One region of the Bradyrhizobium sp. KB893862 SZCCT0404 genome, then DNA from elsewhere that is predicted to be linked to it. Evidence: predicted binding sites of a transcription regulator. Region 1 holds the regulator's gene; each other region holds the start of a gene.

Evidence for each region. The regulator PhoB, encoded in region 1, activates phosphate uptake and scavenging genes when phosphate is short. The targets are predictions, from matches to a motif close to TGTCATNNANCTGTCAT.
Region 2: a site for PhoB is predicted at 5,361-5,377, ahead of JQ617_RS05795 (glycerophosphodiester phosphodiesterase family protein). Genes of this name have one in related genera too.
Region 3: a site for PhoB is predicted at 4,400-4,416, ahead of JQ617_RS19205 (DUF47 domain-containing protein). Genes of this name have one in related genera too.
Region 4: a site for PhoB is predicted at 5,123-5,139, ahead of phnF (phosphonate metabolism transcriptional regulator PhnF). Genes of this name have one in related genera too.

What each region holds. Positions count from the first base shown of each region.
Region 1 covers NZ_JAFCLT010000015.1:51,619-59,372, forward strand. The annotation lists gene JQ617_RS36740 (ATP-binding protein) at 1-886, shown strand, start outside; gene pstS (phosphate ABC transporter substrate-binding protein PstS) at 1,031-2,044, shown strand; gene pstC (phosphate ABC transporter permease subunit PstC) at 2,178-3,167, shown strand; gene pstA (phosphate ABC transporter permease PstA) at 3,169-4,014, shown strand; gene pstB (phosphate ABC transporter ATP-binding protein PstB) at 4,011-4,829, shown strand; gene phoU (phosphate signaling complex protein PhoU) at 4,841-5,557, shown strand; gene phoB (phosphate regulon transcriptional regulator PhoB) at 5,580-6,287, shown strand; gene JQ617_RS36775 (GcrA family cell cycle regulator) at 6,395-6,907, opposite strand; gene JQ617_RS36780 (aspartate aminotransferase family protein) at 7,363-7,754, shown strand, end outside.
Region 2 covers NZ_JAFCLT010000001.1:1,155,694-1,163,447, reverse strand. The annotation lists gene JQ617_RS05820 (pyruvate dehydrogenase complex dihydrolipoamide acetyltransferase) at 1-378, opposite strand, end outside; gene JQ617_RS05815 (nucleoside deaminase) at 442-894, opposite strand; gene JQ617_RS05810 (DUF5076 domain-containing protein) at 897-1,199, opposite strand; gene JQ617_RS05805 (pyruvate dehydrogenase complex E1 component subunit beta) at 1,203-2,585, opposite strand; gene pdhA (pyruvate dehydrogenase (acetyl-transferring) E1 component subunit alpha) at 2,615-3,637, opposite strand; gene JQ617_RS05795 (glycerophosphodiester phosphodiesterase family protein) at 3,893-5,272, opposite strand; gene adh (aldehyde dehydrogenase) at 5,417-6,934, opposite strand; gene JQ617_RS05785 (helix-turn-helix domain-containing protein) at 7,218-7,754, opposite strand, start outside.
Region 3 covers NZ_JAFCLT010000004.1:281,111-288,864, forward strand. The annotation lists gene JQ617_RS19185 (UCP034077 family protein) at 1-290, opposite strand, end outside; gene JQ617_RS19190 (peptide chain release factor 3) at 543-2,165, opposite strand; gene sugE (quaternary ammonium compound efflux SMR transporter SugE) at 2,325-2,639, shown strand; gene JQ617_RS19200 (inorganic phosphate transporter) at 2,632-3,639, opposite strand; gene JQ617_RS19205 (DUF47 domain-containing protein) at 3,712-4,356, opposite strand; gene JQ617_RS19210 (branched-chain amino acid ABC transporter permease) at 4,514-5,482, opposite strand; gene JQ617_RS19215 (branched-chain amino acid ABC transporter permease) at 5,484-6,347, opposite strand; gene JQ617_RS19220 (ABC transporter substrate-binding protein) at 6,422-7,645, opposite strand; gene JQ617_RS19225 (ABC transporter ATP-binding protein) at 7,722-7,754, opposite strand, start outside.
Region 4 covers NZ_JAFCLT010000003.1:692,223-699,976, forward strand. The annotation lists gene JQ617_RS17300 (alpha-D-ribose 1-methylphosphonate 5-triphosphate diphosphatase) at 1-466, opposite strand, end outside; gene phnL (phosphonate C-P lyase system protein PhnL) at 479-1,177, opposite strand; gene phnK (phosphonate C-P lyase system protein PhnK) at 1,186-1,983, opposite strand; gene JQ617_RS17315 (alpha-D-ribose 1-methylphosphonate 5-phosphate C-P-lyase PhnJ) at 1,976-2,872, opposite strand; gene JQ617_RS17320 (carbon-phosphorus lyase complex subunit) at 2,869-3,972, opposite strand; gene phnH (phosphonate C-P lyase system protein PhnH) at 3,977-4,585, opposite strand; gene phnG (phosphonate C-P lyase system protein PhnG) at 4,590-5,054, opposite strand; gene phnF (phosphonate metabolism transcriptional regulator PhnF) at 5,174-5,902, shown strand; gene phnE (phosphonate ABC transporter, permease protein PhnE) at 6,098-6,946, opposite strand; gene phnE (phosphonate ABC transporter, permease protein PhnE) at 6,943-7,754, opposite strand, start outside.

The sequences.
Region 1 (7,754 bases):
CGAGTCGATCGCGACCACCGAGCCACGCCGCGCGACCTATCTCGATCATGTTCCGGTCGATCGCTGGATGGAGCTGATCATCACGCCGGTGCCGGTGCCGACCAGCTTCGGCGGCGCCGACAAATGCATGCTGATGACCTTCCACGACCAGACGCCGCTGCGCCGGGTAGAGGAGATGCGGGCCGACTTCGTCGCCAATGCCAGCCACGAGCTGCGCACCCCGCTGGCCGCCCTGTCGGGCTTCATCGACACGCTGCAGGGCCAGGCCAAGGACGATCCCAAGGCGCGGGAGCGCTTCCTGGGCATCATGCACAACCAGGCCACCCGCATGGCGCGCCTGATCGACGATCTGCTGTCGCTGTCGCGGGTCGAACTGTCGGCCCATGTGCGGCCCGACACCCTGGTCGACCTGCTACCGATCATCCGCCAGGTCGCCGACGGGCTGGAGCCGCTGGCGCGCGAGCGCCAGGTCGAGGTCGAGATTCATCTGCCGGACCCGCCGGTGATGATCGCGGGCGACCGTGAGGAGCTGCTCCGCCTGTTCGAGAACCTGATCGAGAATGCGCTCAAATACGGCGCCTCGGGCGGACGTGTCATCGTGTCGCTGACTTCGGGCGGCGCCACCGAGGGAACCCAGGAAATCCGCGTCATGGTCCGGGATTTCGGCCCCGGCATCGCCCCCGAGCACCTGCCGCGGCTGACCGAGCGGTTCTACCGGGTCGATGTCGGCGACAGCCGCTCGCAGGGTGGAACCGGACTCGGATTATCGCTGGTGAAACATATTCTTAACCGGCATCGCGGCCGGCTTTTGATCGAAAGTGTGCCGCGCCAGGGTGCCACCTTCACCGCCTGTTTTCCCCAGGTCAAGGCTCCTGCCGCAGCTTGAAAATCAAGCGATTTCAATCGCTTGTTGCTGTCATCCGACTGTCACGAAACCTTCGTAAAAGCACAGCCGTCCGCTCCTAAAGGGGCGGCGCGGGGAGCGCGATCGGGCGCGGATGGCGCTTCGCTCCCCTGTATGGAGACCAGCATGAATTTCATCAAAACGATCGTCGCTGCCGGCTTGGTCGCCGCAACGACGACGGCGGCCTTTGCCGCCGATATCACGGGTGCCGGTGCGACATTCCCGTTCCCGATCTATTCCAAGTGGGCTGACGCCTACAAGAAGGAGACCGGCAACGGTCTGAACTACCAGTCGATCGGCTCGGGCGGCGGCATCAAGCAGATCCAGGCCAAGACCGTGACCTTCGGCGCCAGCGACGCGCCGCTCAAGGCCGAGCAGCTCGAGAAGGACGGCCTCGTCCAGTGGCCGATGGTGATGGGCGCCATCGTTCCCGTCGTCAACATCGAGGGCGTGAAGCCCGGTGAGATGGTGTTCGACGGCGAGACCCTCGCCTCCATCTATCTCGGCAAGATCACCAAGTGGGACGACGCCGCGATCAAGAAGCTCAATCCGAACGTGAAGCTGCCGTCGGACGCGATCACCGTGGTCCGCCGCTCGGACGGTTCGGGTACCACCTTCAACTTCACCAACTACCTCTCCAAGGCCTCGGCCGACTGGAAGAGCAAGGTCGGTGAGGGCACCGCGGTCGAGTGGCCGGTCGGCGTCGGCGCCAAGGGCAACGAAGGCGTGTCGGGCAACATCAGCCAGACCAAGAACTCGATCGGTTACGTCGAGTACGCCTATGCCAAGCAGAACAAGCTGACCTACACCGGTCTCGTCAACAAGGCCGGCAAGCCGGTGCAGCCGACCGTCGAGGCCTTCCAGGCGGCCGCTTCCAACGCCGACTGGGCCAAGGCTCCCGGCTACTACGTCATCCTGACCGACCAGCCCGGCGAGAAGTCCTGGCCGATCACGGCTGCGACCTTCATCCTTATGCACAAGGACGCCACCGACAAGGCGGCCTCGCAGGAAGCCATCAAGTTCTTCCGCTGGGCCTTCAAGAACGGCGGCAAGGCGGCTGAGGAACTCGACTACATCCCGATGCCCGAGGGCGTCGTGACCCTGATCGAGAAGACCTGGGCTGCCGAGATCAAGAGCTAAGGCGCTCCTCCTCCCGGACAGGGTGCCGGGATGATCCAAGACCTCCGCTCCGGATCGGCATCGCGCCAGATCCGGAGCGCGCCACCAACAACAAGCATGTATAAAACGGCTACAGGGGATCGGCGTGGCTGAGATGGCTGTCGAGAGCAACGTAATTGATGCTGCCGGACCGTATGACCGCGCCAAGGCATTAAGCGCGTTCAAGCTCGGGGACCTCACCTTTTACTGGATCACGCGCCTGAGCGCGATTTCCGTGCTGCTGATTCTCGGCGGCATCATCATTTCGCTGATCGTCGGCGCCTTCCCGGCGATGAAGGAATACGGCCTCTCCTTCCTGTGGACGCAGCGCTGGGCGCCGTCCGCCGATCCGCCGGTGCTCGGCGCGCTCGGGCCGATCTACGGCACGCTCGTCACCTCCTTCATTGCGATGGCGATCGCCATTCCGGTCGGTCTCGGCATCGCGATCTTCCTCACCGAGCTCTGTCCGCAATGGGCACGCCGTCCGATCGGCATGGCGATCGAGCTGCTCGCCGGCATTCCCTCGATCATCTACGGCATGTGGGGCTTCTTCGTGCTGGGTCCGTTCCTGGCCAACACCTTCCAGCCCTTCATGATCAAGATCTTCGACGGCGTCCCCGTGCTGGGCGCGATCTTCGCAGGTCCCCCGTCCTATCTCAGCCTGTTCAACGCCGCGCTGATCCTCGCCATCATGGTGCTGCCTTTCATCACCTCGATCTCGGTCGACGTGTTCAAGACCGTGCCGCCGGTGCTGAAGGAGGCCGCTTACGGCGTCGGCTGCACCACCTGGGAAGTCGTCCGCAGCGTGGTGATCCCCTACACCCGCGTCGGCGTCATCGGCGGAGTCATGCTGGCGCTGGGCCGCGCGCTCGGCGAGACCATGGCGGTGACCTTCATCATCGGCAACTCGTTCCGCATCTCCTCGTCGATCTTCGCGCCCGGCACCACGATCTCGGCGGCGATCGCATCGGAGTTCGCCGAGAGCGACGGCCTGCACCAGTCCGGCCTGATCCTGCTCGGCCTGCTGCTGTTCGTGCTGACGTTCTTCGTGCTCGCGGCTGCACGGTTGATGCTGATGCGTCTCGAAAAGAAGGCGGGCAAGTAACATGAACCCGATTTACGCACGCCGTCGCCGCATGGACATCGTCATCCGTGTGCTCTGCCTCGGTGCCGCCGCCTTCGGCGTCACGTGGCTCGCATTGATCCTGATGACGCTGCTCTACAACGGCATTGCCGGTCTGAACCTGCAGATCTTCGTCGCCGACACGCCGCCTCCGGGCTCGACCGAAGGCGGCCTGCGCAACGCCATCGTCGGTTCGATCATCATGACCGTGCTCGGCGTCGGCATCGGCGCGCCGCTCGGCCTGTTCGCCGGCACCTATCTCGCCGAGTACGGCCGCAACGACAAGCTGACCTCGGTGATCCGCTTCATCAACGACATCCTGCTCTCGGCGCCCTCGATCATCATCGGCCTGTTCATCTACGGTGCGGTGGTGGTGCCGATGCGCGGCTTCTCGGCGATCGCCGGCAGCCTCGCGCTTGCCGTCATCGTCATCCCGGTGGTGCTGCGCACGACTGAGGACATGCTGCTGCTGGTGCCGAACGCGCTGCGCGAGGCGGCTTCCGCACTCGGCCTGCCGCGCTCGCTGGTGATCAAGCGCATCGCCTATCGTGCGGCGCGCTCCGGCCTCATCACCGGCGTGATGCTGGCCACCGCCCGCGTCGCCGGCGAGACCGCGCCGCTGCTGTTCACTGCGCTGTCGAACCAGTTCTTCAGCCTGGGCCTGAACAAGACGATGGCCAACCTGCCGGTCACCATCAACAATTTCGTCCAGAGTCCCTACGCCTATTGGAAGCAGCTGGCCTGGAGCGGCGCGCTGCTGATCACGTTGACCGTGCTTGCCCTGAACATTGGCGCGCGCCTCCTGAGCGCCGAGAGGACTGCAAAATGAGTGAAATGTCTGTTTCCGTCAGTACGCCCGTTCATCCCGGCTCGCAGCCGCTGCCGGAAGCGCCCGCCAAGGTGACGGTGCGCAACCTCAACTTCTATTACGGCGAGCACCACGCGCTGAAGAACATCAACCTGACGCTCGGCACCAACCGCGTCACGGCGTTCATCGGCCCGTCGGGCTGCGGCAAGTCCACCCTGCTGCGCATCTTCAACCGGATGTACGACCTCTATCCGGGCCAGCGCGTCACCGGTCAGCTGATGCTCGACCAGACCAACATCCTCGACCCCAAGCTTGATCTGAACCTGCTGCGCGCCCGCGTCGGCATGGTGTTCCAGAAGCCGACGCCGTTCCCGATGACGATCTACGAGAACATCGCCTTCGGCATCCGCCTCTATGAGAAGATCTCGAAGTCGGAGATGGACGACCGCGTCGAGAAGGCGCTGCGCGGCGGCGCGCTGTGGAACGAGGTCAAGGACAAGCTCAACGCCTCCGGCCTGTCGCTGTCCGGCGGCCAGCAGCAGCGCCTCTGCATCGCCCGCACCGTCGCGGTGCGGCCCGAGGTGATCCTGTTCGACGAGCCCTGCTCGGCGCTCGACCCGATCTCGACCGCCAAGGTCGAGGAGCTGATCCAGGAACTGTCCGAGAATTACACGATCGCGATCGTCACCCACAACATGCAGCAGGCGGCGCGCGTCTCCGACAAGACCGCCTTCATGTATCTCGGCGAGCTGATCGAGTTCGACGACACCAGCAAGATCTTCACGTCGCCGACCGATCGGCGCACGCAGGATTACATCACCGGCCGGTTCGGCTGAGGAGACGGGACATGGGTTCTGAACATACCGCAAAAGCCTTCGACACCGACCTCCAGGAGCTCACCCGCCTGGTCGCCGAGATGGGCGGCATCGCCGAGCGCATGATCGTCGATTCCGTCGACGCGCTGATCCGCCGCGACGTCGCGCTCGGCCAGCGCGTCGTCACCATCGACGCCGAGCTCGACGCGCTCCAGAAGAAGATCGAGGAGCGTGCCGTTCTCACCATCGCGCGCCGCCAGCCGATGGCGGTGGACCTGCGCGAGATCGTCGGCGCGATGCGCGTCGCGACCGATCTCGAGCGCATCGGCGACCTCGCCAAGAACATGGGCAAGCGCGTCGCGGCGCTGGAGACGGACTTCCATCCGCTCAAGCTGTTCCGCGGCCTGGAACACATGACCGACCTCGTGCAGCAGCAGGTCAAGTCGGTGCTGGACGCCTATGCCGCGCACGACCTGCCGGCAGCGATGGCGGTGTGGAAGGGCGACGAGGAAGTCGACGCCATCTGTACCTCGCTGTTCCGCGAGCTCCTCACCTACATGATGGAGGATCCGCGCAACATCTCGTTCTGCATCCACCTGATGTTCTGCGCCAAGAACATCGAGCGGATCGGCGACCACGCCACCAACATCGCCGAGACCGTGTTCTACATGATCGAGGGCCAGGCGATCACCGACAAGCGGCCGAAGGGCGACATGACGACCTTCGCCACGACGGTTCCGAATACCTGAAGACTTAAGGAGCGACGACACCATGGGCGCACGCATTATGGTGGTTGAAGACGAGGAAGCTCTCACCGAGCTTCTGCGCTACAACCTCGAAGGCGACGGCTATGACGTCGAGACGGTGATGCGCGGCGACGACGCCGACACCCGTCTCAAGGAACATATTCCCGATCTGATCGTGCTCGACTGGATGCTGCCGGGCCTGTCAGGCATCGAGCTGTGCCGGCGGCTGCGGACCCGCCCCGAGACCAAGCAGCTCCCGATCATCATGCTCACCGCGCGCGGCGAGGAGAGCGAGCGGGTGCGCGGGCTGGCCACCGGCGCCGACGACTACATCGTCAAGCCGTTCTCGGTGCCGGAGCTGCTGGCGCGCGTGAAGGGCCTCTTGCGGCGCGCCAGCCCCGAGCGGCTCGCCACCGTGCTCGCCTATGGCGACATCGAGCTCGATCGCGACAAGCGCCGCGTCGCGCGCTCGGGCCGGCCGATCGATCTCGGCCCGACCGAATATCGCCTGCTGGAGTTCTTCCTGGAGCATCCCGGCCGCGTGTTCTCGCGCGAGCAGCTGCTCGACAGCGTCTGGGGCCGCGACATCTACATCGACGAGCGCACCGTCGACGTCCATATCGGGCGCCTGCGCAAGCTGCTCAATCTCGGCCGCGAGCAGGACCCGATCCGCACGGTCCGCGGTGCGGGCTACGCGCTCGACGACCGCTTTGCGAAAGCCGAGCAGACCTGAGAGCGGCTTCAGGCAGGCCAAATAAAAAGCGCGCCACATGGCGCGCTTTTTTATGCCTCGATCATCGTCCCGGCCTCACGTCGGGACGGTGTCGCTTAAAACCGTGCTCAGCGCGTGCCGGGCTTGGCCGGCGCGCGCCGGCGATCCGCGGCGGGCTGATAGGCCACGCGCGAGTGCTGGGCGCAGTAGGGCAGGCCCGAGAGCGCCTTGCCGCCGCAGAAGAAGAAATCCGGGCTCGAGGGATCGCCGACCGGCCAGTGGCAGGTCGCCTCGTTCAGCTCCAGCAGCGACAGCCGCTGGCTCATCGGCACCACGTTGTCGTAGGTCACGGGCTCCGCCTCGACCTCGACCTCGAAGGCCTGCGCCAGCGCGGTGTTGCCGCGGGCGATGGGGCGGCTGACCCGCATCATATGCTGCGCGGGACGCGCCTTGCGCGGCCGCGGAGCTGCCGAGGAGGGGCTCTTGGCGCGGCCGGACAGGCCGAGCCTGTGCACTTTGCCGATCACGGCATTACGGGTCACGTTGCCGAGCTCGGCTGCGATCTGGCTGGCCGACAAACCGGCCTCCCAGAGCTTTTTCAACTGCTCGACGCGATCGTCGGACCAGGTCAAAACCGTCATTGCACCCTTTCCCTCGCCGCGCGGCTGCCGTCCTGGCGCCCTGCGGCGAATGCCTAAGCCTCGAAAAACCCGTGCCGCCAGAATCCCTTAAGGCTCGCCGGGCGTAACCAGAACGCCCGAACGTTTACGCCGGTACATGAGGACTTAGAGGATCAGAACTGCTGCACGAGATGTCGTATCTGACAAGCCAAACGCTACAATATGGCGTGACTCACGCGCAAGAGTCCGCCGACTCGCTTCCACATGTTCCGTGGCTAAAACCGCGCTAATTAGGCACCGCAAGACTACGGATTCTGCGTTTCGCGAGGCTTTCGGGCGGCATTGACACCCGTTCTACCCGGCATAAGATAGTGTCACGTGCCGCCCTTAAAAGGCGGCACGTTTCGTTTTCCGGGCCGGTCAATGGTGCGCTGCGTGAGCGCGCCCGGGCCGTCCTCAACAATCAAGTGATCGTCATGACTAACAGCGCAGCGCCGCATTTGCTCCCCGTTTTCGCCAGAGCCGACCTCGGTTTCGAGCGTGGTGAAGGCTGCTGGCTGATCGCGACCAATGGCGATCGCTATCTCGATTTCACCTCCGGCGTCGCGGTGAACGCGCTCGGTCACGCCCATCCCGCGCTGGTCAAGGCGCTGCAGGAGCAGGCGACCAAGCTCTGGCACATGTCGAACCTGTTCCAGAGCCCGGACGGCGAGAAGCTTGCCGCGCGCCTGTGCAGCGAGAGCTTCGCGGACTTCGTGTTCTTCTGCAATTCCGGCGCCGAGGCGCTGGAGGGCGTGATCAAGCTGGTCCGCCATCATCACTTCTCCAAGGGCCATCCGGAGCGCTACCGCATCATCACCTTCGAAGG
Region 2 (7,754 bases), on a different contig from region 1:
AGCCGCTGCGGGCGCCGGTGTAGCCTTGGGCGCAGCGGGAGCCGGTGCGGCAGCCGGAGCCGCGGGAGCCTCCGCAGCCTTCGGCGGCGCAGCCGACGCGCTGGGCTTGGCGGCGCCTGCGGCCTTCACGTCCTCGCCTTCGCCGGCGAGCACCGCGATCACGTCGTTGACCGGCACATCCTGCGTGCCCTCGGGCACCAGGATCTTGGCGATCGTGCCCTCGTCGATGGCCTCGACCTCCATGGTCGCCTTGTCGGTCTCGATCTCGGCGATGACGTCGCCGGATTTGACCTTGTCGCCTTCCTTCTTCAGCCATTTGGCGAGGTTGCCCTTCTCCATCGTCGGCGAGAGAGCGGGCATCAGGATGTTGATGGGCATGCTGACCTCAAGAAGAACTTTGCAAAAACGCCGCCTCCGACAGTGGAGACGAACAGACCAGGTTTAGTTGCCGATGTCGCCCTGCCACAGGCGCTCATTGGCAGGGACGGAACGCCAATTCTTCATCATGGTGATGGAACGGTCGTCGGCAAGATCGATCCAGGGGATACCGAACTTGTCGAGGATGTCCTTGGAGCCCTCGAAGGTGACGGACTCCCCGATCACCACCAGCTTGACCTTGAACAGCGCGAGCGCGCCGGCGCACATCGAGCAAGGGGACAGCGTGGTGTACATGACGGTGTCGTGGAACGTGATCGCGCCGGCCTCGCGCAGGCAGCTCATCTCGCCGTGCAGGATGACGTTGTTTTCCTGCACGCGGTTGTTGTGCCCGCGGGCGATGATCTTGTCGTCGCGCGTCAGCACCGCGCCGATCGGCAGGCCGCCCTGTGCGATCGAGGCTTCCGCCTCGCGGATCGCCTCGAGCATGAAATCGAAATGGTGGGCTTCGATCGCCACGGTCAGTGCCCCTTCCCGCGCGGCGTCGTGGTGCCGGTATCCGTGGGACGCTCGATCTCGGCCTGGAACATGTCGAGGATCCGGTTGAGCGCGTCCTCCTCGGTGTACTCGCTCTCGCGCGCATAGGCGCGCGCGGCGTGGCGGGCGAGATCGACGAGCAGGAGGCCCCACATGTCGGGCTCCTCGAAGGCTCGCTGGAACGCCATCGACAGCCCGCCGTCCAGCACGAACACGCGCAGGATCTCGACCGCGTCGTCGCGGGTCATGACGTCGGGCGGCAGTGGCTGCTCCTTCGGGCCCGCCATGGTCTACCTGTAGCAGACGGCTTTGGCGGCCTCGACGACTTCTGCCGCCGACGGCAGTGCAAGCTTCTCCAGGTTCGCGGCATAAGGCATCGGCACGTCCTTGCCGGAAACGCGCGCGACGGGCGCGTCCAGATAGTCGAAGGCGTTCTCCATGATCCGCGCGGCGATCTCGGCGCCGACGCCGCTCTGGGCCCAGCCCTCTTCCACCGTGACGGCACGGCCGGTCTTCTTGACGGAGTTGATGATGGTCTCGGTGTCCATCGGGCGCAGCGTGCGCAGGTCGATCACCTCGGCCTCGATGCCCTCCTTGGCGAGCTCGTCGGCGGCCTTGAGCGCATAGGTCATGCCGTTCGACCAGGAGATGATGCTGACGTGGCTGCCGGAGCGCACGATGCGGGCCTTGCCGATCGGGACGATGAAGTCGTCGAGCTTCGGCACTTCGCCGGTGTGGCCGTACAGCACCTCGTTCTCGAGGAAGATCACCGGATTGGGATCGCGGATCGCGGCCTTGAGCAGGCCCTTGTAGTCGGCGGCCGAGAACGGCGCGACGACCTTGAGACCCGGGACGTTGGAGTACCAGGCCGAATAGTCCTGGCTGTGCTGCGCGGCAACGCGCGCGGCGGCACCGTTCGGACCGCGGAACACGATCGAGCAGCCCATCTGGCCGCCGGACATGTAGAGCGTCTTGGCGGCGGAGTTGATGATCTGGTCGATCGCCTGCATGGCGAAGTTGAAGGTCATGAACTCGACGATCGGCTTCAGGCCGGTCATGGCGGCGCCGACGCCGACGCCGGCAAAGCCGTGCTCGGTGATCGGGGTGTCGATCACGCGCCGGGCGCCGAATTCCTGGAGCAACCCCTGAGTCACCTTGTAGGCGCCCTGATACTCGGCAACCTCTTCGCCCATCACGAAGACGTCGGGGTCACGGCGCATCTCTTCGGCCATGGCGTCGCGCAAGGCTTCGCGGATGGTCTGCGTCACCATCTCGGTGCCGGCGGGCACTTCCGGATCGGGCTCGGCGACGGCCTGCGGCGCGGGTGCGGCCTTCGGCGCGGGCGCCTCGGCCTTTGCAGCAGCAGGCGGAGCGGACTCGGCCGCCTTCGCGGCCGGTGCGGGCGCCTTCGCAAGATCGGCGGCGCTCTCGCCGTCGGCGAGAATGGTCGCGATCGGCGTGTTCACCGCGACGTCGGCGGTGCCCTCGGGGATCAGGATCTTGCCGAGCGTACCCTCGTCGGTCGCTTCGACCTCCATGGTCGCCTTGTCGGTCTCGATCTCGGCGATCACGTCACCCGACTTGATCTGCTCGCCCTCTTTCTTCAGCCACTTGGCGAGGTTGCCCTTTTCCATCGTGGGCGACAGCGCGGGCATCAGCACTTGAATTGGCATATCGACTCCAAAAGAAAGCTTGCGCGCGTTCAGCGGTAAACGTCAGTCCAGAGCTCGGCGGCATCCGGCTCGGGATCATGCTGGGCAAAGTCGGCGGATGCGTTGACGATGTCGCGCACCTCGGCGTCGATCGCCTTGAGGTCGGCCTCGCTGACCTTGGCCGCCAGCAGGCGATTGCGCACCTGCTCGATCGGGTCCTGGTCGTGGCGAACCTTCTCGACCTCCTCGCGCGTGCGATATTTCGCAGGGTCGGACATCGAGTGGCCGCGATAGCGGTAGGTCTGCATCTCCAGGATGAAGGGGCCCTTGCCGGCGCGGCACCAGGCCGCCGCCTCCTCGCCCGCCGCCTTGACGGCGCGGACGTCCATGCCGTCGACCTGCTTGCCCGGGATGTTGAAGGACACGCCGCGCTTGGAGAAATCCTGCTGGGCCGAGGCGCGCGAGACCGCGGTGCCCATGGCGTAGCGGTTGTTCTCGATGACGAAAATCACCGGCAGCTTCCAGAGCTCCGCCATGTTGAAGCTCTCATAGACCTGGCCCTGGTTGGCCGCGCCGTCGCCGAAATAGGTGACGCTGACATTGCCGTTGCCGCGATAGTGATTGGCGAAGGCAAGACCGGTGCCGAGCGAGACCTGGGCGCCGACGATGCCGTGGCCGCCGTAGAAGTGCTTCTCCTTGCTGAACATGTGCATGGAGCCGCCCTTGCCCTTGGAATAGCCGCCGCGGCGACCCGTGAGCTCGGCCATCACGCCGTTGGCTTCCATGCCGGTGGCCAGCATGTGGCCGTGATCGCGATAGCCGGTGATGACCTGATCGCCCTCCTTGAGGGCCATCTGCATGCCGACCACCACGGCCTCCTGGCCGATGTAGAGATGGCAGAAGCCGCCGATGGCGCCCATGCCGTAGAGCTGGCCGGCCTTTTCCTCGAACCGCCGGATCAGGAGCATCTCGCGGAGCGCCTTGAGCTCCTGCTCCTTGGTGAACTCCGGGGGCGAGCCGCCGTCGGTCTTGTCCTGTGCAGCGCCTGCGGCGGCTTTCTTGGGTGCGGCCATGGGAATTCCGGGTCAGAGAAAACTTCTGCCCTCTCTAACCCAAGTCAAACGCCCTTGGAAAGCACCGCGGCGACATGGCACGACTTTCATTATGCCGCACTGCAACGTGGTCGAAACTTTGCAAAACCTTTAGGCTCGATCAGGCAACTTTAGCTCACCCGCCAGCGACGCTGCCGTGCGCCGCCGACGCGACGAAATTCGGACACGTTTATCGATGGCTCCGAGCCTTCGCGCGCGGCCGAATCGCGGTGCCGCCTACCAGCCCAGCTCGCGCAAATACGCTGCACGGGCGGCAACGCCGGTATGGGTGAAGTCGCTGAAGACCCCGTCGACGCCAAGTCGGAAGAATTTGAGATATTCAAGGCTGGGATCGCCGCGATAGTCGGCCGCGAGATATTTCTTCTCGTTGCGGAACGTGAAGACGTGCACGAACAGGCCGAGCTTGTGCGCATCGGCGACGAGGCTGGTCGCCTCCTGCGTCATCGCCTCCGGCGTCGATCCCTTGTAGGGCGTGCCGTCGGCATTGCTGTCCTTCCACGGTGCGATCTTGAGTGGAACGATGTAGGCCTTCCAAGGACCGATGCCGTCGGCATAGGTCTTGATCTCGGCAAGCCCCTCCGGGGTCAGCATCGCATCGTAGAGGCGCCCATCGCCCGCAACCGTCCAGTCGAACGGACGCGAGCTCGTGATGTTGTTGAGCAGGACCTTGCCGGACTTGAAGTCGATGCCATTGCCGTCGATCAGCTGGACCTGCCGCGTCTGCAGGCCGTGGCTGCGCATATATTTCAGGCTGCCGGGCTCGAAGCTCTGAACGAGGATGGGAGCATCCTTGGTGTTGAGGCCATTGTCCCCGATGATCTTGATCAGGGCATCCTCGAGCGGGCGGCTGCCGGGAGCGCCGCAGCCATTGGCGATCGCCTGGGCGTTGTTCCAGGTCGGGTTCTTGGTTTCGGGGTAGACCAGGATGGACCGTCCGGTCTCCTTGCTCCTGGCCCTGGCGATATCGATGACGCCCTGGAAGCTGATGATCGGGAGCTTGCCGTTGAAGACCTTCGGCCGCTCGTTGGCGGCATCGTAGGTGGTGCCGCCGATCAGGGACTTCAGCTCGGCCATGGTGAAGTCGGTGATCGACCAGTCGTTGGTGTGGTCTTCGCCGTCCACGATCAATGACTTCAGCACCGATTTCGGATCCGAGGGATCGGTGAGATCCGTCAGGTAATCGGCAGGCGCGGTTGGCGACGCCGGCGCCTTGACGCGAACGCCTGGCACCGTGCGCTTGCGCGCGGCCACGGACGCGTTGGTCTTCGCCACTTCGGCAATATTGGTGTTGTCGCTCAGCCAGGGATTGTGGCGCACGACCAGGACGCAATCCTTGGTCAGGTGCAGATCCTCTTCGAGCGCGTCGGTCCCGACGGCGGCGGCGAGATCATAGGAGGCCTCGGTCTCCTCGGGCACCAGTCCCGGCAGGCCGCGATGTCCGAGGACCAGCGGCGCCTTTCCATCGACGGTCAGGAAGGGTTTTGCGCCCGATGGCGCCGCAGCGGTCTGCGCGAAAGCCATCGACAGCGGGAGCACCGCGGCACCGAGCAGCATCGCCCCAATATACATCGCCCGTCGTGAACGCGTGTCCCGCATCGCCAAGTCTCCGTCTTTGCCTGGCATCGCCTCGAACGCCAGCAGCGCCGGCCCCGAACGGGCGGCGCTGCCGTCTTGTCCCAAGACTCTGACAGATGGATGACGGCCGGGCGGACTTCCTCGTCCGCCCGATCACATCTTCGGTCAGAAGAAGCCGAGCTTCTTCGGGCTGTAGCTGACCAGGAGATTCTTCGTCTGCTGGTAGTGATCGAGCATCATCTTGTGGGTCTCGCGGCCGACGCCCGATTGCTTGTAGCCGCCGAAGGCCGCATGAGCGGGATAGGCGTGGTAGCAGTTGGTCCAGACCCGGCCGGCCTGGATCGCCCGGCCGAAGCGGTAGCAGCGGTTGGCATCGCGGCTCCAGACACCGGCGCCCAGGCCATAGAGCGTATCGTTGGCAATCGCGAGCGCCTCTTCATCGGTCTTGAAGGTCGTGACCGACACCACGGGGCCAAAAATCTCCTCCTGGAAGATGCGCATCTTGTTGTGGCCCTCGAACACCGTCGGCTGGACGTAGAAGCCGCTGGCGAGATCGCCGCCGAGCTCGGCACGTCCGCCGCCGGCCAGCACCTTCGCCCCCTCCTGCTTGCCGATGTCGATATAGGAGAGGATCTTTGCGAGCTGCTCGCTGGAGGCCTGCGCGCCGATCATGGTGTCGGCCACGCGCGGATCGCCCTGCTTGATGGCGGCGACGCGCTTCAGCGCCCGTTCCATGAAGCGGTCGTAGATGTCGGCGTGGACCAGCGCCCGGCTCGGACAGGTGCAGACCTCGCCCTGATTCAGCGCGAACATGACGAAGCCCTCGATCGCCTTGTCGAAGAAATCGTCGTCTTCCGCGGTGACGTCCTTGAAGAAGATGTTGGGCGACTTGCCGCCGAGCTCCAGCGTGACCGGGATGAGGTTCTGGCTGGCATATTGCATGATCAGTCGGCCCGTCGAGGTTTCGCCGGTGAAGGCGATCTTGGCGATGCGCGGGCTGGACGCGAGCGGCTTGCCGGCCTCGAGGCCAAAGCCGTTGACGATGTTGAGCACGCCCGGCGGCAGCAGGTCACCGATGATCTCGGCCCAGACCATGATCGAGGCCGGGGTCTGCTCGGCGGGCTTGAGCACGACGCAATTGCCGGCGGCCAGCGCAGGCGCAAGCTTCCAGCACGCCATCAGCAGCGGGAAGTTCCAGGGAATGATCTGGCCGACCACGCCGAGCGGCTCGTGGAAATGATAGGCGATGGTGTCGTCGTCGATCTCGCCGATCGAGCCTTCCTGGGCGCGCACCACGCCGGCGAAATAACGGAAATGGTCGATGGCGAGCGGCAAATCGGCGGCGCGGGTCTCGCGGATCGGCTTGCCGTTGTCCCAAGTCTCCGCGATCGCAAGGCGCTCGAGATTCTCCTCCATGCGATCGGCGATCCTGTTGAGGACCGCGGCGCGCTCGGCGACGCTGGTGCGGCCCCAGGCGCCCTTGGCGGCATGCGCCGCGTCGAGGGCGGCTTCGACGTCCTGCGCGTCGGAGCGCGCGATCTTGCAGACGATCTGGCCGTTCACCGGCGAGGCGTTGTCGAAATACTTGCCGGACTTCGGCGCGACAAACTTGCCGCCGATGAAATTGTCGTAGCGTTCGGCGAAGGGGTTTTGGGTGACGCCGAGGAATTCCACCTTGTTCATAGCTCACTCCCGATGTTGCTGTTTGCGCGATCCGCCGTGTGTTCACGACTTGCGCAAACGATGATGCGGGAGGCGATTTCTGTCAGCCCGGGCGGAAGCGATGGCTGAGCGGACCTGTCGCAGTTCTGCGACACTCATGCGCGAGGCAAGTGCGAGATGGAGCGCTCATGGCATCCGCATCGTCATTGCGAGCGCAGCGAAGCAATCCAGAGACCCTCCACGGAGGGATGCTGGATTGCTTCGTCGCTTCGCTCCTCGCAATGACGGATGGGAAGCAGCGGCCCTAATGCTTGATATCGAACCGCTTCAGCTTCCTGTGGAGCGTGGCGCGGCTGACGCCGAGGGCCTTGGCAGCGGCCGACACGTTGCCGCCGGCGCGGAGCAGCGCCCGTTGCAGCACCGCGCGCTGGCCGCCGGCAAGGTGGTCGTGCGCGGGTTCGCCGCCGAGCAGATCGGCCGCGGGCACCGGTTGTAACGGGCGGCCGGGCGCGATCCCAAGTCCAATGCCAAGTCCCGCCCGTGCGGTGCGGGTCGCGCCGATCACGAGATCGTCCGCATCGACCGCGACGAGGCCGATGGACTGGCCGTCCGCACCCGCCGTCAGCACGATGCGCGCATGCGCGAAGGCGCGGCGGAACAGATCGGCCTCGATGCGCCTGGCCGCCTCCCCCGCCGCCAGCGCGATCAGGCTGGCAAACGCATCGGTCCTATCGGCACGGCAGGAGGAGACGTCGAGCACACCGGCAAAGGCCGCCTCGTGATCGTAGATCGGAACGGCGGTGCAGCTCAGAAGCGTGTTGCGCGTGAAGAAGTGCTGGTC
Region 3 (7,754 bases), on a different contig from region 1:
AGGTCGCCGATCGTGTCGAGGTCATGATCCGGCCTCTGATATTTGGCGCGATCGGCCTCCGACGGAACGCTCTCGATCGTGAGCTGGAGATTCTGGCCGTACGGGTAGTCCATCTCGGGAATGCAGGGACCGGGCTCGAGCGGGCTGCAATAGGACGGCGTGCAGGGCCGGCCATCGAGCACGCTGCACGGCTCGTGCGAAAATGGAATCGGATTGATCTGCCGGCGCTGCGCGTCGGCGGCGATAGTTGATACCGCCAGCAGGATGAAAACGAGAAGGCCGCGCCACATGATGCGAGCTCGCAAGGTCACTTCAGGGAACGTGGCACTGCCTCGAACAAGATCAAGCCTGCGATCGTTCACATGCTTGCGTTCAGCCCCGCTGTCGTCGCCCGTCCGGCCTGGCCGGGCGACCCAGTATTCCGTGACGGTTGCGATTGAATCGACGGGCTGCGGCGTACCGGATGCCCCGCCCCCCGTGCGCAATTGCGCACTAGGCGGGGCATGACGGCTGAGGGCGGCGACGCGCGGAGAACGCCCCGCCTACCCCTTCTTCTTGACGTCCTTGACGTTGGTGAACTCGATGCCCTCGGCACGTTCCCTGGTGTAGCCGAGATAGAACTCGTTTCGCGCCAGATACACGGGATCGCCGTCGACGTCGTCGGCGATGCTCGACGTGTTGGCAGCGAGGAAGGTGTCGAGCTTCTTGCGATCCTCCGACGAGACCCAGCGCGCCAGCTGGAATTCGCTGACCTCGAACTCGACCGGCAGCGAGTATTCGGCGTCGAGGCGCGCCTTCAGCACGTCGAGCTGCAGCGCGCCGACCACGCCGACCAGCGCCGGGGCACCGTCGCGCGGGCGGAACACCTGCACGACGCCCTCTTCCGACATCTGCTGCAGCGCTTCCTTCAGCTTCTTCGCCTTCATCGCGTCGGTGAGACGCACGCGGCGGACGATTTCCGGCGCAAAGCTCGGCACGCCGACGAAGGTAAAATCCTCGCCCTCGGTCAGCGTGTCGCCGATGCGCAGCGTGCCGTGGTTGGGAATGCCGACGACGTCGCCGGCGAAGGCCTCGTCCGCGACCGAGCGGTCCTGCGCGAAGAAGAATTGCGGGCTCGACAGCGGCATGCTCTTGCCGGTGCGCACGAGCTTGGCCTTCATGCCGCGGCTGAGCTTGCCGGAGCAGAGGCGCGCAAACGCGATGCGATCGCGGTGGTTCGGATCCATATTGGCCTGGATCTTGAACACGAAGGCGCTCATGCGTGGATCGGTGGCCTCGACCTTGCGCTGGTCGCTGTCCTGCGCGCGCGGCTCGGGCGCGAACTTGCCGAGGCCTTCGAGCAAATCGCCGACGCCGAAATTGCGCAGCGCGCTGCCGAAATAGACCGGCGTCAGGTGCCCCTCGCGGAACGCGCCGAGCTCGAACGGCTTTGACGCTGCGGTGACGAGCTCGAGCTCGTCCTTCACGGCGGACGCGTCGAGATTGGCGTTGAGCTTGGCGAGCTCCGCGATCTCGATCTGCTGGGCTGCGCCGGTCTTGGCGCCGCCGCCTTCGAGCAGGCGGACGCCGCCGTTGATCACGTCATAGGTGCCGAGGAAGTCGCGGCCGCGGCCGACCGGCCAGGTCATCGGCGTGGTGTCGAGCGCCAGCGTCTTCTCGATCTCGTCGAGCAGCTCGAACACGTCGCGGCTCTCGCGGTCCATCTTGTTGATGAAGGTGATGATCGGGATGTCGCGCAGGCGGCATACCTCGAACAGCTTGCGGGTGCGCGCCTCGATGCCCTTGGCGGCGTCGATCACCATCACGGCGGAATCGACGGCCGTGAGCGTGCGGTAGGTGTCTTCCGAGAAGTCCTCGTGGCCCGGCGTGTCCAGGAGGTTGAAGACCAGCCCCTCGAACTCGAAGGTCATGACCGAGGTCACGACCGAGATGCCGCGCTCGCGCTCGATCTTCATCCAGTCCGAACGCGTGTTGCGCCGCTCGCCCTTGGCCTTGACCTGACCGGCGAGGTTGATGGCGCCGCCGAACAGCAGCAGCTTCTCGGTCAGCGTGGTCTTGCCGGCGTCGGGGTGGGAGATGATCGCAAAGGTCCGCCGCCGCGCCACTTCCGTGGCAAGCGGGGAACGGGCCGGCGATTCGGCTGCGGTGGTGGCGATGTCGGACATGGCGGGAGCGTTTGGCAGGGAAAATGGGCCTGATCAAGCCTCATTTGGTGATTGCGGAGCCCCTCGGCCAGCCCCATATCGCCCAACGGGAGGGACGGCCCTCCTCTCCACCAGCATATCTGCCCGCGGGGACGACCCTGCCTTGAATGGAGGGCCGTCATGGCCTGGAGCATCCTGTTCGTCGCCGGTCTTCTCGAGATCACCTGGGCGATCGGCCTGAAATACACCGAGGGTTTTAGCCGGCTTGTTCCCTCGGTGATCACGCTGGCGGCCATGGCCGGCAGCGTCATCCTGCTCGGGATCGCGCTCAAATCGCTGCCGGTCGGGACCGCCTATGCGGTCTGGACCGGGATCGGGGCGGTCGGGACCGCAACGCTGGGCATCTTCCTGTTCGGCGAGCCGGCCACCGCGTTCCGCCTCGCCAGCATCGGACTGATCGTCGCGGGCATCGCCGGGCTGAAATTCGTCACCTGACGAAAATCTGGACCGCCCACCAGGTCAGCGCCGCCACGATCGCCGAGGCCGGGATCGTGATCACCCAGGCATAGACGATCGAGCTCGCCACGTTCCAGCGCACCGCCGAGACGCGGCGGGCGGCGCCGACGCCGACGATGGCGCCGGTGATGGTGTGGGTGGTCGAGACGGGAACCCCGAGGAAGGTGGCCATGAACAGGGTCGCCGCGCCCCCGGTCTCGGCGCAAAAACCCTGCATCGGCGTCAGCTTGGTGATGCGCAGGCCCATGGTGCGCACGATGCGCCAGCCGCCCATCAGCGTGCCCAGCGCCATCGCCGCCTGGCACGACAGCACGACCCAGAACGGCACCGAGAATTCGCCGCCGAGATGGCCCTGCGAATAGAGCAGCACGGCGATGATGCCCATGGTCTTCTGCGCGTCGTTACCGCCATGGCCGAGCGAATAGAGCGAGGCGGAGGCGAATTGCAGGATGCGGAAGGCGCGATCCACGGCAAAGGGCGTCGAGCGCACCGAGAGCCACGACACGATGGCCACCAGCATCATCGCCAGCAGGAAGCCCACCAGCGGCGACAGCACGATCGCCAGCACCGCCTTCGACAGGCCGCTCCACACCGCCGCCGAAATGCCCGCCTTGGCCATGCCGCCGCCGACGAGGCCGCCGATCAGCGCATGCGAGGACGACGAGGGAATGCCGAGCGCCCAGGTCACGAGGTTCCAGACGATCGCACCGACGAGCGCCGCGAAGATCACTTGCGCATCGACAACGGCGGGATCGATGATGCCGGTGCCGATGGTCTGGGCGACGTGCAGGCCGAACACCATGAAGGCGATGAAATTGAAGAACGCGGCCCAGAACACCGCGAATTGCGGCCGCAGCACGCGGGTCGAGACGATGGTCGCGATCGAATTGGCGGCGTCGTGCAGGCCGTTCAGGAAGTCGAACAGCAGCGCGACGGCGATCAAGCCGACCAGGACGGGAAGACCCAACGCAGCATCCACGGCGCGGCCCTGCCCTTAAACTTTGCGCATGATCTGAGCGGAAAACCGCTGCACACTTTTCCGGATCATGCGCTAGACCTGCTCGATGACGATGCTGTTGATCTCGTTCGCCACGTCGTCGAAGCGGTCGGCGACCTTCTCGAGGTGGTCGTAGATCTCGACGCCGACGATGAAGTCCATCGCGCTGCCGTCGCGATGCTTGAGGAACAGCTCCTTCAGCCCGATGTCGTGGAGATCGTCGACGCGGCCCTCGAGCTTGCCAAGCTCTTCCGTGATCGCGGTCAGCATGGCGACGTTCTTGCCGATCTCCTGCATCAGGGGCAGCGCCCGGCCGACCAGATTGGCGCATTCGATCAGCAGCCCGCCGATCTCGCGCATCGGCGGCTCGAAGGCGCGGACCTCGAACAGCATCACCGCCTTGGCGGTCTGCTGCATCTGGTCGATGGCGTCGTCGAGCGAGGTGATCAGGTTCTTGATGTCGCCGCGGTCGAACGGGGTGATGAAGGTGCGGCGCACCGCCGTCAGCACCTCGCGGGTGATGTTGTCGGCATCGTTCTCGAACTGGTTGACGCGCTGGCAATAGACCGGCGTCTCCTCACCCCCGTTCAGCATGCCCTGAAGTGCGACCGCGCCCTGGATCACGGTCTGGGCATGGCGGTCGAACAGGTCGAAGAACCGTTCTTCCTTGGGCAGGAAAGCGCGAAACCATCGCATCATGGGGAAAGGCTACCGGTTGGAAAATGGTCTGGCCCGGACGGGCTGTCATCAAACTGTCATAGACCATTTTCGATCCGCGCGCGTGTCATCTCCCGCGCGCGGAGCCGGATCATCCACCGCTTTCACGCACCAATGAAATTGGTGCAATATCAATGATTTACAGCGATCGCCGGAAGTAATGGGCGATTTCGCCGATGACGCCGCGGCGGAAGGTGAGCACGCAGACCACGAAGATCGAGCCCTGGATCACCGTCACCCACTGGCCGAAGCCGGCCAGGTATTGCTGCATGGCGATGATCACGAAGGCGCCCACCACGGGGCCGAAGACGGTACCGAGACCGCCGACCAGCGTCATCAGCACGACCTCGCCCGACATCGACCAGTGCACGTCGGTGAGCGAGGCATTCTGCGCCACGAACACCTTCAGCGATCCGGCAAAGCCGGCCAGCGTGCCCGACAGCACGAAGGCCAGGAACTTGTACTGGTCGGTCCGGTAGCCCAGCGAGATGGCGCGCTGCTCGTTCTCGCGGATCGACTTCAGCACTTCGCCGAACGGCGAATTGATGATGCGGAAGATCAGCAGGAAGCCGGCGAGGAAGCCGACGAGCACGACGTAGTAAAGTATCGTCGGCTTGGAGAGATCGAGGACGCCGAACATGCGTCCCTGCGGAATGCCCTGGATGCCGTCCTCGCCGTGGGTGAACGGTGCCTGGAGGTAGATGAAGTACAGGAGCTGCGACAGCGCCAGCGTGATCATCGAGAAATAGATGCCCTGGCGGCGGATCGAGATGTAGCCGGTGATGATCGAGAGCCCGAACGCGGCAACGACGCCGACGAGGATGCCCAGCTCCGGCGGCAGCGCCCACACCTTCAGGGCATGCGCGCTGCAATAGCCCGCGGTCCCCAGGAACATCGCGTGGCCGAACGACAGCAGGCCGCCATAGCCGATCAGAAGATTGAAGGCGCAGGCAAGCAGCGCGAAGCACAGCGCCTGCATCACGAAGAACGGATAGACGCCCGTGAATGGCACCGAGGCCAGCAGCAGCGCCATCAACACGAATACGATCATCTCGTCGCGCACCGCGCGCGGGGTCGCAGGCAGCGTATCGTCTGTCAGGGTTGTCATATCAGGCCGCCCTTCCCGTCAATCCCGTTGGCTTCACCAGCAGCACCAGCACCATCAGCACGAACACAACGGTGTTGGAGGCCTCGGGGTAGAAATACTTGGTCAGGCCCTCGATCACCCCGAGCGCGAAGCCGGTGATGATGGAGCCCATGATCGATCCCATGCCGCCGATCACGACGACCGCGAACACCACGATGATGAGATCCGCGCCCATCAGCGGCCGGACCTGGTTGATCGGCGCCGAGAGCACGCCGGCGAGCGCGGCAAGGCCGACGCCGAGACCGTAGGTCAGCGTGATCATGCGCGGCACGTTGATGCCGAAGGCGCGCACCAGCGTCGGGTTTTCAGTGGCGGCGCGCAAATAAGCGCCGAGCTGCGTCTTCTCGATCAGGAACCAGGTGGCAAGACACACCACCAGCGAGAACACGACGACCCAGCCGCGATAGATCGGCAGGAACATGAAGCCGAGATTCATGCCGCCCTTGAGCTGGTCCGGAATGGCGTAAGGCAGGCCGGAGGAGCCGAAATAATTCTGGAACACGCCCTGCACGATCAGCGCGATGCCGAAGGTGAGCAGCAGGCCATAGAGATGGTCGAGGCCGGTCAGGAATTTCAGCATGGTCCGTTCCAGGATCATGCCGAAGATGCCGACGATGATCGGCGCCAGCAGCAGCGCCCACCAGTAATTGATGCCGCCGAGGTTGAGCAGGAAATAGGCGACGAAGGCGCCCATCATGTAGAGCGCGCCATGGGCGAAATTGATGATGTTGAGCATGCCGAAGATCACGGCGAGCCCGAGACTGAGCAGCGCGTAGAACGAGCCGTTGATCAATCCCACCAGTAGCTGAGCGTAAAGAGCCTGCATCGATCCCGCACCCGGTCCCTTCGGCGTTCCCCTGAAAGTCACCCGCAGGCCTCATCGGCCTGCGGGCGGTTAACTTACTTCTTCAACAGCGCGCACTTGCTTTCGGAGAGCGGCGTGAAGGCCTGGTCGCCCGGCACCGTGCCGACCAGCTTGTAGAAGTCCCACGGACCCTTGGACTCCGAGGGCTTCTTCACCTCGAACAGATAGGCGTTGTGGATGGTGCGGCCGTTGGGCTGGATCTCGCCCTTGCCGAACAGATCGTCCTCGGTCGGCATCGACTTCATCTTCTCGACGACCTTGACGCCGTCATGAGGATTGCCGCCGAGCGCTTCCAGCGACTTCAGATAGTGGCGCACGCCCGAATAGACGCCCGCCTGCACCATGGTCGGCATCGCGCCGTTCTTCATCTTCTCCGAGAACCGCTTGGAGAAGGCCCGGGTCTTGTCGTCCATGTCCCAGTAGAAGGTCTCGGTGAAGTTGAGGCCCTGCGCCGTCTCCAGACCGATCGCCTTGACGTCGGTGAGGAACAGCAGCAGCGCCGCGAGCTTCTGGCCGCCCTTGACGATGCCGAACTCGGCCGCCTGCTTGATCGAGTTGGTGGTGTCGCCGCCGGCATTGGCAAGTCCGATGATCTTGGCCTTGGAGGCCTGCGCCTGCAGCAGGAAGGACGAGAAGTCCGGCGTGTTCAGCGGGTGCTTGACGCCGCCAACCACCTTGCCGCCGTTGGCGGTGATGACGGAGGTGGTGTCACGCTCGAGCGCGGCGCCGAAGGCGTAGTCCGCGGTCAGGAAGAACCAGGTGTCACCGCCGGCCTTCACCAGCGCCTGGCCCGTGGTGTGGGCCAGCATGTAGGTGTCGTAGGTCCAGTGCACCGTGTTGGGCGAGCACTGCGCGTTGGTGAGATCCGAGGTCGCCGCGCCCGAGTTGATGTAGACGCCGTTCTTTTCCTTGATGACGTTGTTGACGGCGAGCGCCACGCCGGAATTCGGCACGTCGACGATGACGTCGACCTTGTCCACGTCGAACCACTGCCGCGCGATCGCGGTGCCGATGTCGGGCTTGTTCTGGTGATCGCCCGAAATGATGTCGATCTTCCAGCCCTTCGCCGCCAGGCCGGAATCTTCCACGGCCATCTGCGCGGCGAGCGTCGAGCCGGGGCCGCCGAGGTCGGCGTACAGGCCCGACTGATCGGACAGCGCGCCGATCTTGACGGTCTTGTCCTGCGCGGACGCAACGCCTGCTGCGGCGAAGGTGAGCGCGGTGGTCAGCAGCAATGACGCAATCGACCTGGTCTTCATGCAACTTTCCTTTTTCAATTTTCTCGTTGGCAGTTCGTCAGCTCGAGCACGATCTTTTCGGAAAACCGACAATGCCCTAAACGCCGAGATAGGTGTGGAGCTTATCCAT
Region 4 (7,754 bases), on a different contig from region 1:
TGGCCTCCTCGACCACGCTCGGCATCGGGATCTCGCAGCGCAGATGCAGGAAGTGGTCGGCGCGCAGCAGGCTGGCCTCGCGCGCGGTGGTGATCGCGGCGGCGAGCACGCCGGCGCGGCCGTCGACTTCCTCGGCGCCGTCCTCGCGCCAGACCCGGAGCGAATCGAACACGGTGGTGATGCCTGAGGTGGCAAGCTGCCCGTCGTAGGAGATCACGGCCGCGACCGGATTCCAGAACACTTTTGGGCGCGGCACGTAATGCGCTTCTAGATGGTCGGTGTGGAGCTCGATCAGGCCGGGCATGATCAAATCGCCGCCGGCATCCTCGGCACCCGCGGGCGCCCTTCCCTCGCCGATCTCGGCAATGCGTCCGTCGGCAAGAGCAAGCCAGCCCTGCTCGATCACCCGGTCGGCCAGCACGATCCTGGCGTTGGCGATCACGGATTCCTTCGGCTTGGCGTTCATTTCCCTCTTCCTTCAGGCGGCGGCGGCAAAGCTGGTGACGTCGACGATACGATCGGCAATCAAATGACGGATTTCGTCGTCATGGACAATGGCGACCATGGCGACGCCCTGGCGTTTCTTCTCGGCGACCAGCTCGACCACCACCGCGCGATTGGCGGCATCGAGCGAGGCGGTGGGCTCGTCCAGCAGCAGGATCGGCAGGTCCGAGATGAAGCCACGGGCGATGTTGACGCGCTGCTGCTCGCCGCCGGAGAAGGTCGCGGGCGGAAGCTGCCAGAGCCGCTCGGGGATGTTGAGACGATGCAGCAGCTCGCCGGCGCGCGCCTGGGCATCGGCCCGGCTCACGCCGTTCACGATCAGCGGCTCGGCGACGACGTCGATGGTGGCGACCCGCGGCACCGCCCGCAGGAACTGGCTGACATAGCCGATGGTGGAGCGGCGGACGTTGAGCACCTGCCGCGGCTCGGCGGTGGCGAGATCGATCACCGCGCCGCGATGGCGGATGCCGATGCGGCCGCTATCGCAGCGGTAATTGCCGAAGATCATCTTTAGGATCGACGACTTGCCGGCGCCGGACGGCCCCGACAGCACGACGCATTCGCCCGGATTGACGTTGAACGTCACGCCGCTGACGACGGGCAGCTCGATGCCGCCCTGCAGGTGCATCGTGAAGGTCTTCTTCGCGTCGGTGACTTCGATCATGGCGGTCATCGGAGAACTCATGGCGGTAGAATCGAGGAGACGAGAAGCTGGGTATAGGGCTCGCGGGGATCGTCGAGCACCTGGTCGGTGAGACCGGTCTCGATGACGCGGCCGCCCTTCATCACCATCACGCGGTGCGACAGCAGGCGCGCCACCGCGAGATCGTGGGTGACGATGACAACGGCGAGGTTCAGCTCGGCGACGAGGCTGCGCAAGAGGTCGAGCAGGCGCGCCTGCACGGAGACATCGAGACCGCCGGTCGGCTCGTCCATGAACACCAGCCGCGGCTCGGTGACGAGGTTGCGGGCGATCTGGAGGCGCTGGCGCATGCCGCCGGAATAGGTGCGCGGCGCATCGTCGATGCGCGCTGTGTCGATCTCGACGCGGGTAAGCCAGTCGGATGCGGTGTCGCGAATACGGCCATAGTGATTCCAGCCCACCGCCATCAGCCGCTCGCCGACATTGGCGCCGGCCGACACCGCCATGCGCAGGCCCTGCGCGGGATCCTGGTGCACGAAGCCCCAGTCGGTGCGGAACAGGAAGCGGCGCTCGGCTTCGCCCAGCGTCGTGAGATCGCGGGCAATGCCGTCGCGCATGCGATAGGAGACGTGGCCGGCGCTCGGGGTGAGCTGGCCCGACAGCATCTGCAGCAGCGTCGACTTGCCCGACCCGGATTCGCCGACGATCGCCAGCACCTCGCCCGGATAGAGCGAGAACGACACGTCGCGGCAGGCAGCGATGCGGCCGAACGACTTGCTGAGCGACTCCGCGACCAGCAGCGGCTCGTCGTTTTCAAGCGCGGCTTGATCAACCATTTGATTTCTCCTGCGCCTTCTCCTTGTACGGCGCGGCGCTGAGGCTGCCGTGATGGCCGGCGGCCTGGCGGCCCTCGCAATAATCGGTGTCGGAGCAGACGAACATGCGGCCGCCCTTGTCGTCAGTGACGATCTCGTCGAGATAGGAATTGTCGGCACCGCACAGCGCGCAGGGCGCGTTGAAGCGATAGGGCTCGAACGGGTGATCCTCGAAATCGAGCGACACCACCTGCGTATAGGGCGGGATCGCGTAGATGCGCTTCTCGCGGCCGGCGCCGAACAATTGCAGCGCCGGGCAATTGTCCATCTTGGGATTGTCGAATTTCGGCGTCGGCGACGGGTCCATCACGTAGCGCGCATTCACCTTCACCGGATAGGCGTAGGCGGTCGCGATGTGGCCAAAGCGGGCGATGTCCTCGTACAGCTTGACATGCATCAGGCCGTATTCGGCGAGCGCATGCATGCGCCGGGTCTCGGTCTCGCGCGGCTCGAGGAAGCGCAGCGGCTCGGGAATCGGCACCTGATAGACCAGCACTTGATTTGCGTGCAGCGCCGTCTCCGGGATGCGATGGCGGGTCTGGATCACGGTGGCCTCGTCCGTCGCCGTCGCGGTGGCGACGCCGGCGGTCTTGGCGAAGAACTTGCGGATCGAGATCGCGTTGGTGGTGTCGTCGGAGCCCTGGTCGATCACCTTCAGCACGTCCTGAGGACCGAGGATCGCGGCCGTGACCTGCACGCCGCCGGTACCCCAGCCATAGGGCATCGGCATCTCGCGGCTGGCGAACGGCACCTGGTAGCCGGGGATCGCGATCGCCTTGAGGATCGCGCGGCGGATCATCCGCTTGGTCTGTTCGTCGAGATAGGCAAAATTGTAGGCGGGCGCGTTCATTCCGCGGCCTCCTTCATGGCATCGGGCGCGTTGGCCTCGGCAAACTCCTTGCGCAGCTTGCGGAGCAGGCCGAGCTCGGACTGGAAGTCGACATAATGCGGCAGCTTCAGGTGCTCGACGAAGCCGGTCGCCTGGACGTTGTCCGAATGCGACATCACGAACTCCTCGTCCTGCGCCGGCGCGAGTGCCTCTTCGCCGAGCTCGCGGGCGCGCAGCGCGCGATCGACCAGCGCCATCGACATGGTCTTGCGCTCGCTCTGGCCGAAGGCAAGGCCGTAGCCGCGGGTGAAGCAAGGTGCTTCGGTCGCAGAGCCCTTGAACTGGTTGACCATCTGGCACTCGGTGAGCTCGATCGCGCCGAGCGGCACGGCGAAGCCGACGTCCTCGGCGAGAAATTCGACCTCGACCTCGCCGAAGCGGATCTCGCCGACGAAGGGATGGTTGCGGCCATAGCCGCGCTGGGTGGAATAGCCCATCGCCAGCAGAAAGCCCTCGTCGCCGCGCGCGAGGTTCTGCAGGCGCAGGTCGCGATCGGCGGGGAAGTTGAGGGGTTCGCGGGTGAGATCGCCGACGACGGCACCGTCCTCGGCCTGCGGCGATGTTTCGATCAGCCCGTCGCGGCCCAGAATGTCGGTGACACGCGGGGTCGGCGCGGTGGAGGCTTCTGCCGTTGCCGGCGCCTCCGGCACGAAACCCTGGCTAAGCGAAGGATCGAGCAGGCGGTGCGTGTAGTCGAAGGTCGGACCCAGGATCTGTCCGCCGGGGATGTCCTTGAAGGTCGCCGACACCCGGCGCTCCACGCGCATCGCGCCGGTATCGACCGGCTCGCTGGTGCCGAAGCGCGGCAGCGTGGCGCGGAAGGCGCGGACCAGGAAGATCGCCTCGATCAGATCGCCGCGCGCCTGCTTGATGGCGAGCGCCGCGAGCTCGCGGTCATAGAGCGAGCCTTCGCTCATGACGCGGTCGACGGCGAGGCCGAGCTGTTCCGAGATCTGGTCGAGCGAGACTTCCGCAACGCTCTGGTCGCCGCGCCGCTTGTGTGCGAGCTGGCGATGGGCGTTCTCGATGGCGCGTTCGCCGCCTTTCACTGCGACATACATGCTTCTAGCTTCCCTTGCTCACGACGCGAATGGTGCGGGGGATCGCGACCACGGCGTCATCGGCGACCAGCACCACGTCGATGCCGCGCGGAAACAGCGCCTCGTTCATGCGCAGGCGCTCGAACAGGTCGAACGGCTTGATCGACGCCTGCAGCGCAGCGGCCCCGTCGATGCCGGGGCCGCGCAGCTCGAAGCTGCGCCCCGAGGTCAGGCTGTCGACCTGGATGATCACCGTGGTCGAACGGTCCGGATATTCGCTGGAGCCGAGCGCAAAACGCTCGAGCGAGGGCAGCGCACCGCCATCGCTGACGAGCGCGAACGCGGCGATCGAGGAATCCTGAACGACCGGCGCGCCGGTGTGGAACTTCAGCCACTTCGTGACGTCGATGCTTTCCGACAGCCGCGCATCGAGCCAGAGCGGCGTGTCGTGGTCGAACAGCGTCAGCGCGATCGCGGCGGTGCCGCGCATCATCATGCCGGGCGCACCCGCCATCGGCACGATGCGCTGCACCGAGCCCGGCCGCGCCATCGCGTCCATGACCGAACGAAAGGTCGATTGCGCCGACAGCACCTTGTCGGCGAATCCCGGCGGCAACTCCGCAATGGTGGTCATGATCTCACCCTTCACCGCGCACCATGGTGTAGAAATCAACCTTCGTCGCGGCGGTCTCTGCCGCCGCCTGCTTCTGCCTGACCGTAAGCTGCTCGCGCAATGGCGCGATGACGTCACGCTCGACGGCGGGGCCGAAATCACGCGACTGCACCAGCGCATCACACAGCGCGATCAGCCGCGCCTTCTCACCGTCGCGCCCGAGCGTGTAGCCGAAGCCGACCTCGCCGCTCGCGAGCCGCACCGCCGCGCGCGACACCGTGGCTTCGCCGAGATTGAACGGCGCGCCGTCGCCGCCGACCCGGCCGCGCAGCATCACGAGGCCGTTCTCCGGCGTGCGCAGGTCCTGATGGGCTGGAAGCGCAAGGTTGCGGAGGCGAGCGGCGATCTCGCCCGCCTCCGCGTGCGCCAGCACGGCCATGGCGGCCTTGCGCTGGGCTTGCTGGGTATTGTGAGGGGTCACCGGATCCACCGCGCCTTTGACGAAACTTGCCGAACCGAAGTTGTCTATGATAATAGACAACTTCATAAGGGAGCGCCATGACTGTTTCGTGACAAAGGTGTGATTTCTGAGCTAGCTTGGCCGACGACATGAGCATGCAGGACACAGCCTCCTCGGGCGTCGCGCTATGGCGCCTCGTCGCCGACGGCATCGAGCGCGGCATCGCCGACGGCCGCTTTGCGGCCGGCGACAAGCTGCCGGGCGAGATGGAGATCGCCGAAACCTATCGCGTGAACCGCCACACCGTGCGGCGCGCGCTCGCAGCCCTTGCCGAGCGCGGCCTGGTGCGCGCCGAGCGCGGCAGTGGAACCTATGTCGAGGCGCAGAAGCTCGCCTATCCCTTGCGCTCGCGCACGCGCTTCTCTGAAATCGTCGGCGCAGACGGCCGCGAGCCGCATGGCCGGCTGATCGAGGCGACCGAGGACGTCGCGACCCGCGAGCTCGCGCGCGAGCTGGGGCTGAAGACCGGCGCGCCGCTGGTGCGGATCGAGGCGATCCGGCTTGCCGACCACACGCCGATCTGCGTCTCCACGACGTGGGTGTCATCCGAATTGTTTCCGGGCGCAGGCGAGGTGTTCGCCGCGACGCGCTCGATGACGAAGATGCTCGAGCATTACGGCGTCCGCGACTACCGCCGCGGCGCGACCCGCATCACCGCCGGCATCGTGGATGCGACCGATGCCGCGCGGCTGGATCTTCCGCTGGGACGGCCGATCCTGGTGGTCGATGCCACCGACCACGATCTCGAGGGCAAGCCGCTGGTGACCAAGCATTCGCGGTTTGCGGCGGAGCGCGTGGAGTTTCTGGTGGAGCCGTAGACTCTCTCCACGAAACCCGTGCCATAGGGTGGGCAAAGGCGCGTTTGCGCCGCGCCCACGATCTTTCTCAATTGTTAGAGGTGGTGGGCACGCTTCGCTTTGCCCACCCCACGGCTGTGAGTTTGCGGAGACATACCCCTCATCCGGCGCTTCGCGCCACCTTCTCCCGCAAGGGGAGAAGGGAAGAAAGAAAGATCAGGCGACAGCTCGCCTGCCAATGATCGCAAACCGCAGCTTGCTCGAGATGAAATCGATCGCGGCGACGGCGACCAGGATCATCAGGATCAGGAACGACACCTTCTGCCATTCCAGCACGCGGATCTGCTCGGCGAGCTGGAGACCGATGCCGCCGGCGCCGACGATGCCGATGATGGTAGCCGAACGGGTGTTGGACTCGATGAAATAGAGCACCTGGCCGGCGATGACGGGCAGGACCTGCGGCAGCAGGCCGAAGCGGATCTCGTGCAGAGCGCTGCCGCCGGAGGCGCGGATGCCTTCGACCTGCTTCTGGTCGGCCCCCTCGATCGCCTCCGAGAACAGCTTGCCGAAGGCGCCGAAATCCGACACGGCGATGGCGAGCACGCCGGCGAACGGCCCGAGGCCGACGACGTTGATCCACACCAGCGCCCAGATCAGCGTGTCGACGCCACGGATCGAATCGAGGAAGCGCCGCACGGGAAAGCGCACGATCTGCGAGGGGATGATGTTGCGCGCGGCCAGCAGGCTGACCGGAAGCGCGAACACCGCCGCGAGCGTGGTGCCGAGCAGCGCGATCGAGAGCGTTTCGCCGAGCGCCTTCAGATAGATCGGCAGCGAGGAGCCGGGATCCGGCGGGATCATCATCAGGCTGATCCAGCCGAGCTGGCTGAGGCCTGCGAAGAAGCGCGACGGCGAGAAATCGAGATCGACGAGGCCGTAGACCAGGATCGCCAGCGCCGCGACGATCATCGCCGGCATCGCGAGCCGTGCAGAGGCCGGCCGATCGAAAATGTCGGGGTAGCGCGCGCGCATCTCGTGCGGATCGACCTGCTGCGGCGGCGTCATGTCCGCGCCTCCTTGCCGAACAGGCGGCCGCGCAGCCAGCCGGTCGTGATGTCGATGATGAAGACCGTGACGACGATGGTGAGCAGGATGGCGCTGACGTCCGAATAGTAGAACTTGCGGATGGCGACGACGAGTTCCTGGCCGATGCCGCCGGCGCCGACAAAGCCCATCACGGAGGCTTCGCGGACATTGATCTCGAAGCGGAGCAGCGCGTAGCTGGCATAGCCGGCCGTGACCTGCGGCACGATGGCGAAACGCATGCAGGAGAGCCAGCTCGCCCCGGTCGAACGGATGCCTTCGACCGGCTTCATGTCGGCGTTCTCGACGATCTCGGAAAACAGCTTGCCGAGCGCGCCGGTGGAGTGGATCGCGATCGCAAGCACGCCGGCCATCGGTCCGAGCCCGAACGCGATGACGAAGACCAGCGCGAAGACGATGCCCGGCACGGTGCGGGCGAATTCGAGCAGACGGCGCACGACGAAGCGCAGCCAGGGCGCGGGCGAGGTGTTCTCGGCCGCGAAGAAGTTGAGGGCAAAGGCGAAGATCGCGCCGATCAGCGTGCCGACATAGGAGATCAGCAGCGTCTCGCCCAGCATCTTCAGCCATTTGCGCCAGCCCCAGAGCCACTCGCCGAAATCGGTCCAGACGCGCTGGCCGCTCTCGAGCGTGAGGATGCGGTCGAAATAGCTGACGAAATTGCCGAAATGGGCGAACAGCGTGCGCAAATTCACTTCGGCGCCGACCGCGGCGAGAGCCAGCGCTGCGGCGAAGATGACGGCGCCCAGCAGCAGACGAAGCCGCCTGCGCG